3 regions of the Streptococcus sp. SM5 genome follow, and region 2 is predicted to be linked to each of the others. Evidence: riboswitches for the same ligand, from Rfam matches in the RefSeq annotation. Region 2 holds a riboswitch; each other region holds the start of a gene.
The links. A riboswitch is a leader RNA that binds a small molecule or an ion and turns the genes downstream of it on or off. The one in region 2 is predicted to bind thiamine pyrophosphate.
Positions count from the first base shown of each region.

Region 1: it holds a riboswitch for thiamine pyrophosphate, as region 2 does, so the genes downstream of both, PAN07_RS05995 (thiamine-binding protein) here and PAN07_RS08355 (TenA family protein) in region 2, are expected to answer to the same signal.
Region 3: it holds a riboswitch for thiamine pyrophosphate, as region 2 does, so the genes downstream of both, PAN07_RS13200 (MTH1187 family thiamine-binding protein) here and PAN07_RS08355 (TenA family protein) in region 2, are expected to answer to the same signal.

Region 1 is NZ_JAJNSC010000006.1:37,533-40,814, reverse strand. It holds gene PAN07_RS06005 (ABC transporter substrate-binding protein) at 1-276, opposite strand, end outside; gene PAN07_RS06000 (ABC transporter permease) at 314-1,072, opposite strand; gene PAN07_RS05995 (thiamine-binding protein) at 1,035-1,325, opposite strand; TPP riboswitch at 1,395-1,497, opposite strand; gene polA (DNA polymerase I) at 1,600-3,282, opposite strand, start outside.
Region 2 is NZ_JAJNSC010000009.1:53,376-56,657, reverse strand. It holds gene thiM (hydroxyethylthiazole kinase) at 1-627, opposite strand, end outside; gene PAN07_RS08355 (TenA family protein) at 757-1,425, opposite strand; TPP riboswitch at 1,640-1,728, opposite strand; gene lctO (L-lactate oxidase) at 1,877-3,013, opposite strand; gene pyrE (orotate phosphoribosyltransferase) at 3,247-3,282, opposite strand, start outside.
Region 3 is NZ_JAJNSC010000019.1:61,108-64,389, reverse strand. It holds tRNA gene PAN07_RS13210 (tRNA-Pro) at 1-7, shown strand, start outside; gene cls (cardiolipin synthase) at 193-1,728, shown strand; TPP riboswitch at 1,836-1,938, shown strand; gene PAN07_RS13200 (MTH1187 family thiamine-binding protein) at 2,015-2,305, shown strand; gene PAN07_RS13195 (ABC transporter permease) at 2,268-3,026, shown strand; gene PAN07_RS13190 (ABC transporter substrate-binding protein) at 3,063-3,282, shown strand, end outside.

The DNA of each region.
Region 1 (3,282 bases), on a different contig from region 2:
AAATGGTGCCTTGCCATTAATGACTAAGTCAGAAGAACTTTCTTCTGGTGGCAATTTCAAATCAACATCTACTCCAGCTTCTTTGAAATAACCTTTTTCCTTGGCAACATAAAGCCCTGTGTGGTTGGTATTTGGTGTCCAGTCTAGGATAAAGTCAATCTTCTTGAGTTCTGCCTCTTTGTTGTCCTTAGAAGCAGTTCCTTGACCACAAGCTACAAGCACAACAGCTACAAGAGCTGTCACAAGCGTTAAAAACACTTTCCATGTTTTCTTCATTTTGATTTCCTCTTTTCTTTTTTGAAACATCCTTATTCTACGAACGTTTCCATTTAATCACATATTTTTCGCTGACATCGACCAATTTCATACCAAGAAGGCTGATAATCGATACCAGAATGATAATAGCGAACATGGTATCATACTGAAACAGTTTCTTGGACTGAATCATATAAACACCTAGTCCTTCAAATCCTCCTAACCACTCAGATACCACTGTTGTGATAAATGCGTAGGAAACACTAACTCTCAGACCTGCATAAAAGTAGGGCAGGCTGACTGGAATTTTAAAATGCCACAGGATTTGCCAAGGCTTGGCCCGCATCAGACTAAACAAGGTCAGCATATCCTTGTCACAATGCCTAAAACCGTCCAAAATACTGACGATTATAGGAAAGGTTGTCGTCAGGATAATCAAAACAATCTTGGGCAAAATCCCATAACCTAGCCATAAGACCAGAATAGGAGCTATGGCAATGGTCGGAATGGTCTGAACAACCACCATCATAGGGTAAATCAGGTCATTGAGCCAAGTTAAACTGTCCATAAGCACAGCCATGAGACAGGCAATCAAGACTCCCAAAACCAGCCCCAGTAAAGCCACTCTCAAGGTCGCCCAGCTATGGTGCCAGAGAAATTCTCTATCCCGAACAAAGGCCTGGAAAATTTCAAGAGGTGTCGGCAGGATAAACTTGGGGAGAAGTTTAAGAAAACCTGCTAACTGCCAGATTGACAAGACTCCTAGAAAGCCCAATAGACTAATGTGTCGTCTCAGTATACTTTTCAAGTTTCTCATCAATACTTAAAATCTCTCCTACATTTATTTTGACATTGGCAAAGACATTATCTGCCTCACGCCCTGCCATTTCTAGCGATTCTTTAAGAATGCGCATGAGCTCATCAAACTCCCCTTCCAAGACCGTTTCAAATGGTGTCACTACCATGGTCACTTCTTGAGCTTGCAGATAAGCAATAACCTGATCGATAACAGTAATCCGATCAATCCCCTGTGATAGGGGTAAAACTTGCAAGGCAATGCTTGCTTTCATAACAACCTCCTCTTCTCGTTTTCCTCTTTATAAAAAGAAAAACCTTTACCATATATGGAAAAGGTCAAGATTAGACTAAGTATCGTTCCCTACGCTGGCATTACCCAGATCAGGTGCGGTCGAAGTTTAACACTTCCTCTCAGACTGTACACAGACTCCCATATATTATATGGACATATGATAGCGCAAAACAAAAAAAATGTCAAGGAAACTGCTTACAGAAAAACATGAAAAAGAGTTTGAAAACAAATGCTTCAAACTCTATATAGCTTTTTTATTTAGCCTCGTACCATGTTGCCCCTTCATTTTCATCTGCGATGAGGGGAACACTGAGTTGAATGGCTTCTTCCATAGTTTGTTTGACCAATTTTTTCATCTCTGCTAGTTCCGATTTAGGCACTTCAAGGACGATTTCATCGTGCACTTGCAGAAGCATCTTAGTCTGATAACCACCTGCAACCAAGGCTTTATCCAGCTGGATCATGGCAATCTTGAGAATATCTGCTGCCGAACCCTGGATAGGTGAGTTAATGGCAGTTCTCTCAGCAAAACCACGAATGTTAAAGTTACGCGAATTGATATCCGGCAACTCACGACGACGCTTGAAGAGGGTCTCTACATAGCCCTTATCACGCGCCTCACGCACCACTTCATCCATATAGTTTTTAATACCTGGGAAACGTTCAAAGTAGGTATCAATGTAGGCTTTGGCTTCCTTACGGCTAATGCCCAAATTATTCGACAAACCAAAGTCTGAAATACCGTAAACCACTCCAAAGTTGACAGCCTTGGCATTACGACGGTCGTTTGCAGTCACATCCTCAGGACGCTCAATACCAAAGACACGCATGGCTGTCGAAGTATGGATATCTGCCCCCTCTTGGAAAGCCTTAATCAAGTGCTCATCATTAGAAATATGCGCCAAAACGCGCAATTCAATCTGCGAGTAGTCCGAACTGAGTAGTACACTATCCTCCCACTCTGGCACAAAAGCCTTACGAATAAGACGGCCTTGTTCCAATCGTACAGGAATATTTTGCAAGTTTGGATCCACACTAGACAGACGCCCAGTCTGGGTCAAATCCTGCACATAGCGCGTGTGAATCTTGCCATCAGCCAAAATCCAGTCCTGCAAGCCAATTACATAAGTAGATTGAATCTTAGCAATCTGACGATAGTCTAGGATTTTCTTAACAATCGGAGCAATAGGAGCCAGGCGCTCCAGGACATCCACCGCTGTCGAGTAACCTGTCTTGGTTTTCTTAGTGTATTCTAGAGGAAGTCCCAATTTTTCAAAGAGAAGCACGCCCAACTGCTTAGGAGAATTGATATTAAATTCCTCACCAGCTAGTTCGTAAATCTCTTGTGTTAGTTTTTCAATGACAAGCTCATTTTCAGCCTGCATCTCAAGCAAGGTCTCTTTCTTGACCGTAATCCCAGCAATTTCCATCTTGGCAAGAACAAAGGCTAGAGGTTGCTCCATATCATAAAGAAGGTCTAACTGCCCATTTTCACTGAGCTTTTCAAGTAAAACAGGTTCTGTTTCAACCAATACAGCTACCTTGCGAGCCAAATGCTCCAAGAATTTTTCCCGTTCAGGAAGAGCCTTCTTGACACCCTTGCCATAGAAAGTCTCATCATCAACCAAGAAAGTCTGACCATACAGTCTAGCAATGGTTGAAATTTCATTGTCTTCTACAGTTGATAATAAGTATTTAGCCAAGCGGCTATCAAAGGAAGGAGCCTGCAAATCCACACCAAAACGACGCAAGAGAACCTTGGTTTTTTTAAAATCATAAATTTTCAAAGATGTTTTTTCTAAGAAATCCTTGAAAATAGGTTCCTGAAAAAGCTCAAGCTTGTCTGTAGCATAGAGCTTTTCCCCACAAGACCAGGCAAAACCAACCAAATCATCCGTATGGTAATTCTCACCAAAAAGCTCAAAATGGAAGATAGA
Region 2 (3,282 bases):
TTTCAATTCTTGACCTTTTTCAAGTCCGATAAAGCTTGCTACTACAGCACCTAATAAGCATCCAGTTCCAATAACTTTTGGCATCATGGAACTACCATTATGAATCGTTACCACTTCTCCATTTACCGCAATGGCATCCACTTCACCTGTTACTATTATAGGAATATTGAACTTCTTATTTGCTGCTAGAGCAATTTCATCAATATTATCTACGCCCGCACTATCTACTCCTTTAGATGCCACATTTATCCCTACTAAAGAAGCAATCTCGCCAGCATTTCCCCTAATCGCTGCTAGTTTATAATTGTTGATTAGATCATCTGCTACTTTTTTTCTATATTCTCCTGCTCCACAGGCTACAGGATCTAAAACTGCTGGGACATTATATTTCTCTGCAATTTTCAGAGCAGCTTGGTATAATTTCCAATTTTCATCTGTTAATGTTCCTATGTTTATTAATAAACCACCAGCATACTTTAACAAATCCTCTAAATCTGCTGGAAACTCACTCATGGCTGGTGATGCACCCAGTGCTACTAATCCATTTGCTGTGAAATTTTTTACTACATCATTGGTTATGCAAATGACCAAAGGTGCTTTTTCTTTTAATAATTTTAAACTTGTCATATTGAAATCCTTCCTTTTCACTTTATACGATCTACTGATTTCGATTTATCTCTATCTTTCGTTAAGAAATTTTTTTCATTTACATTGAATGATTTACCTCATCAAATTTGTAAATATCCTAAACCTTCACTAGGCGTCATAGCCAATATCAAAAAAGGCTAATTCTAAGGCAACTGCTTGATTCCAGCGTTGCTGAAGTTCTGTCAAATCTTCTAGACCTTTCCCAACACGATTAAGTTCATCAACCAGAAATTGAACCCACTCTGCAAAGAAAGGACCTCTGTGGAGATTGATCCATTCCGAATGAATGTAGGCTTCAGGTAGAGCCAAATCTTTAGAACCCCAGTCTAAATAGAGACCTTCTGCAATGACCAGCATGACCAAAAGATGTGCATAGTTTGATAAATCCACTGCCGAATACATTAGATCCTGAAAGGCTTTTGTTACAGGATGCAAGGTCACTTCCTGGTAATCATTCTCAGATACTTTTAACTCTTTAAAAGCCTTTTGGAAATAACCGTCTTCATCTGCTTCAAGAAAGCCTAGTTGCTTGGCAAAACGAAGTTTGGATTCAAGCTGGTCTGCGTGGGCTACGCAAGCACCCAGCATGGATAAGAAGGCATCAAAGAAGTGATAATCTTGAATCAGGTATTCTTTTAAGACCTTATTCTCAATTGTCCCCGCAAAAAGTTCCTTAACAAAACGATGATTGATTGCAGCTTGCCAATCTTTCTGACTGCTTTTTAATAATTCTCCAACAATCAAACCTGGTTCAAATGCATAGTCTTGTCTTTCCATATTTATTTTTCCTCTCTTTACTCGTTCGTAATCAACAAAACATCAAGAAAATTCTAGTTTTACTTGACCTTTTTAAAGAAAATCAAGGGCGTTCAAGAAGAGCTACCTAAATACTTTGTATCACCTTCATCCAGCTTATATAAACAAAAAAACTCCAATTACAATCAAGAATTAGAGTTGACTTACAAGATTAGATCGTTCATTTCGCCATACGAAAAAACGTTTCACATTTCCCTTCGCCAGTCTTAACTGTATCAGGTTCAATGGGTATCATCTCAGCCTAAAGCACCCCAAATGTCTTTATTATTTAATTACTGCACCAGTATAGCAAAAAATGAAAGCCCTAGCAAGATATTTGATTAGAAAATATATTTATATAGATTTCAATGGTGATTTATTCTTCCTATAGACGAAGAAAAACCTCCACATCAAGTGGAGGCAATCTCTTTTATCAATACAATTTTAAGTCACGAGGGTCAACTGGGAAGGTTGGATTGTATGGGTTATGACGAAGTTTAAAGTGTTTAACATCTTCAATAGTCTGAGTTCCAGACAATTGCATAACTGTCTTCAATTCCGCATTCAAGTGTTCAAAGACTTGACGCACACCAACACTACCGCCGAGAGCCAAGCCATAGATAACCGGGCGGCCAATAGCTACCAAGTCTGCTCCTGAAGCCAAGGCTTTAAAGACGTGTTGGCCACGACGAATACCTGAGTCAAAGACGATTGGTACGCGTTTATCAACTGCTTCTGCTACTTCTTGAAGTGAGTCAAAGGCAGCTGGCCCACCGTCGATTTGACGGCCACCATGGTTGGTCACCCAGATACCAGAAGCACCTGCAGCAAGCGAACGTTCAACGTCCTCACGGCATTGTGGTCCCTTGACATAAACAGGAAGTCCTGAGTATTCAGCGATAAATTCTACATCACGTGGAGACAAGCGTTGTTTAGCTGATTTGTAAACAAAGTCCATTGATTTTCCAGCACCTTCTGGCAGATATTCCTCAACAATCGGCATGCCAACTGGGAAGACAAAACCATTACGCTTATCGACCTCACGATTGCCCCCTACCGTAGCATCAGCCGTCAAGACAATCGCTTTATAACCTTCAGCCTTCACACGGTCCATGATGTGGCGATTGATACCATCATCTTTACTAAAGTAAAACTGGAACCAATGAGGTGTCCCTTGAAGGGCTTCCGTAATTTCTGGAAGGTCGACAGTAGAGTAAGAGCTGGTTGTATAGAGAGAACCAAACTCATGCACACCACGCGCAGTCGCCACTTCACCCTGTTCATTTGCCAATTTATGAGCCGCAACAGGCGCCATAATGATTGGTGAAGACAATTTTTCGCCTGCAAATTCAATCTCTGTACTTGGATTTTCTACATTGCAAAGTGTATGAGGAACGATGAGTTTGTGGTTAAAGGCACGAATATTCTCACGCAAAGTGAAAGTATCCTCCGCCCCACTAGCGATATAGCCAAATGCTGCTTTAGGAATAACTTGTTGCGCCATTGGCTCCAAATCATAGGTATTGATGAAATCTACATGACCTTCTGCATTGCTTGTTTTGTATGACATAAAATGCCCTCCTTAATAAGTAAGCGTTTACTTTGTATATTACAAAAATATCATAACTCTTTTTTCAAAATTTTTCAAATATTTTGTTTGGAAATTTCATACTTTCAATCATTTTACAGCGATAATTAAAAATGATGAACTTTCTTAAGTTATGGAAATTCAAATAATCTTTTCATTTTCTATTCTAAAAAACAAAATCAGGTAATCCTAGTGACTACCTGATTTTTTATGTCTTAAGCATTTTGCCAATTTTCTTGGTCTTCTTTAAA
Region 3 (3,282 bases), on a different contig from region 2:
TTCCCGATTGATATAACTTATTAAGTAGACCAATGATGGTCTTTTTTTTTAATTTTTCATTATACTTACTTTTTCTATTTATTTAATTTTCTTAACTTCTAGAAAAAACTTGCTATCTTGACTAAAACTAAGGTATACTAGTAGTTAATAAGCTTTTTAAAAATTTTAAATGAGATATAATGAGTGTAAGCTATGGGTTTTAGAAAATTTCGATTATTAATGTCAAAGTATGGTTTTAGTATAACAATCATACTGATAGAATTAATTCTGATTTTTGGTTTGTTTCTATTCTTAAGTCAGATTGTTCCACATGTTTGGTGGATTATTCTTGTTGTATTGATAAGTGTAGCGACCATTCTGTCTATTGTTAATAGGACTATGACTCCAGAGAGCAAAGTTACTTGGCTTTTAGTTGCTTTCGTTCCGGTATTTGGTCCATTGCTTTATATCATGTTTGGTGAGAGAAGATTATCAAAAAAAGAACTGAAACAACTTCAGGAGTTAAACACTATCGCATTTCATGAAGATAATGGTAACGACCTCCATCAGCATCTACAGGAGCGGGATAAGTCAGCTTATGGTATTATAAAATCTTTGCTGAGCATGGATAGTAATTCAGAGGTCTATGACCAAACTGCTTCTAAGTTTTTTTCTTCTGGCGAAGATATGTGGCAGCAAATGTTAGAGGACTTAAGAAGTGCAGAAAAGTTTATTTTTCTTGAGTACTACATAGTTGACGAAGGGGTGATGTGGGACAGCATACGTGAGATTCTTGAAGAAAAGGCTGATCAGGGCGTTGAAATTATGATGCTCTACGATGATATTGGCTGTATGGTTACTTTGCCAGGAGATTATACACTATACTTGAGATCCAAAGGGATTGAGGCACATAAGTTTAATAAAGTAATTCCTCGTATGACAGTAGCTTACAATAACCGTGATCACCGTAAAATTTTAGTGATCGATGGGCAGATTGCCTATACTGGGGGAATCAATCTAGCGGATGAGTACATCAATCATATTGAACGTTTTGGTCATTGGAAAGATACCGGTATTAGGATAGACGGTCCGGCTGTTCAAGCCTTTACAAGATTATTTCTTATGAACTGGTATATTAACGGTGGAGATATTAGTAATTTTGACCAATATCGTATAGAGAATCAAGCTGTTTCGGCTTCTGGCTTATGCATTCCTTATGGAAGCGGACCTAAGCCAATTTATAAATCTAAGGTAGGGAAAATAGTTTATCAAAACCTTATCAATCAGGCAACAGATTTCGTCTATATCACAACTCCTTATCTAATCATTGATTATGATTTGACGGAAGATATAAAAAATGCAGCTATGCGCGGTGTAGATGTAAGAATAGTTACCCCCCATATACCGGATAAAAAACTCATTCAACTTGTAACACGAGGAGCTTATCCTGATCTTTTATCAGCTGGGGTACGTATTTTCGAATATACTCCTGGATTTGTTCATAGTAAACAAATCATTGTTGATGGTCGGTTTGCAGCTGTAGGTACGATTAACTTAGATTATCGTAGTTTGGTTCACGACTATGAAAATGCAGTATTACTGTACAAAACAGATTCAATAGCAGATATTCACAAGGATTTTGAAAATATTTTTGAACAATCTCAAGAAATCTTCTCTGACACCATAAATCCTACTTGGTATCAAATGTTGATAAAAGAAGTGACACAGTTATTTGCGCCTATGCTGTAAATAAAATGGCTGAAATGCAAATAATATTAGTGTAAGAGGCGAATGAACGCCTCTTTTTATATGAGCAGAAACCTTGACATTAGGCCATTATTAAGCTATTATATATCCATATAATATATGGGAGTCTGTGTACAGTCTGAGAGGAAGTGTTAAACTTCGACCGCACCTGATCTGGGTAATGCCAGCGTAGGGAACGAATACTTGGCCTAATTTTGCACCTTTTTCATATATGAAAGAGGTTTTTCTTTTTTTACAAAGGAAAACTGTAAATTAGAAGGAGGTTTTAATGAAGGCAAGCATTGCTTTACAAGTCCTGCCCTTATCACAGGGGATTGATCGTATAGCGGTAATTGATAAGGTCATTGATTATCTGCAAACTCAAGGAGTGACCATGGTGGTGACACCCTTTGAAACAGTTTTAGAGGGAGACTTTGATCAACTTATGCGCATTCTAAAAGAAGCGTTAGAAGTAGCAGGTCAAGGGGCAGACAATGTTTTTGCCAATGTGAAAATAAATGTAGGAGAGATTTTAAGCATCGATGAGAAACTTGAAAAATATAATGAGACGGCATATTAGTCTGCTAGGATTTTTGGGTGTCTTATTTCTTTGGCAGGTAGCGGGTTTCTTAAAACTCTTACCAAAGTTTATATTGCCGACACCACTTGAAATCCTTCAGTCTTTTGTTCGTGACAGAGAATTTCTCTGGTACCATAGCTGGGCAACCTTGAGAGTAGCTATACTCGGTTTGGTGTTGGGTGTCTTGATAGCCTGTATCATGGCCGTCCTTATGGATAGTCTGGGCTGGTTAAATGACTTGATTTACCCTATGATGGTGGTTGTTCAGACCATTCCGACAATTGCTATAGCCCCTATTCTAGTTTTATGGTTAGGTTATGGAATTTTGCCCAAGATTGTTTTGATTATCTTGACGACTACCTTCCCTATTATCGTCAGTATTTTAGATGGTTTTAGGCATTGTGACAAGGATATGCTGACCTTGTTTAGTCTGATGCGAGCAAATCCTTGGCAAATCCTTTGGCATTTTAAAATCCCTGTCAGCCTGCCCTACTTTTATGCAGGTCTGAGGGTCAGTGTCTCCTATGCCTTCATCACAACAGTTGTATCTGAGTGGTTGGGAGGCTTTGAAGGACTAGGTGTCTACATGATTCAGTCCAAGAAACTGTTTCAGTATGATACCATGTTCGCGATTATTATTTTGGTATCGCTGATTAGCCTTCTAGGTATGAAGCTAGTCGATATCAGTGAAAAATATGTGATTAAATGGAAACGCACTTAAAGAGCGTTTTGAAAAAAGAAAAGAGGAAATAAAAAAATGAAGAAAACATGGAAAGTGTTTTTAACGCTTGTAACAGCTCTTCTAGCTGTTGTGCTTGTGGCTTGTGGCCAAGGAACAGCTTCTAAGGATAACAAAGAAGCAGAAGTCAAAAAGATTGACTTTATCCTAGACTGGACACCAAACACTAACCACACAGGGTTGTATGTTGCCAAGGAAAAAGGTTATTTCAAAGAAGCTGGAGTGGATGTTGACTTGA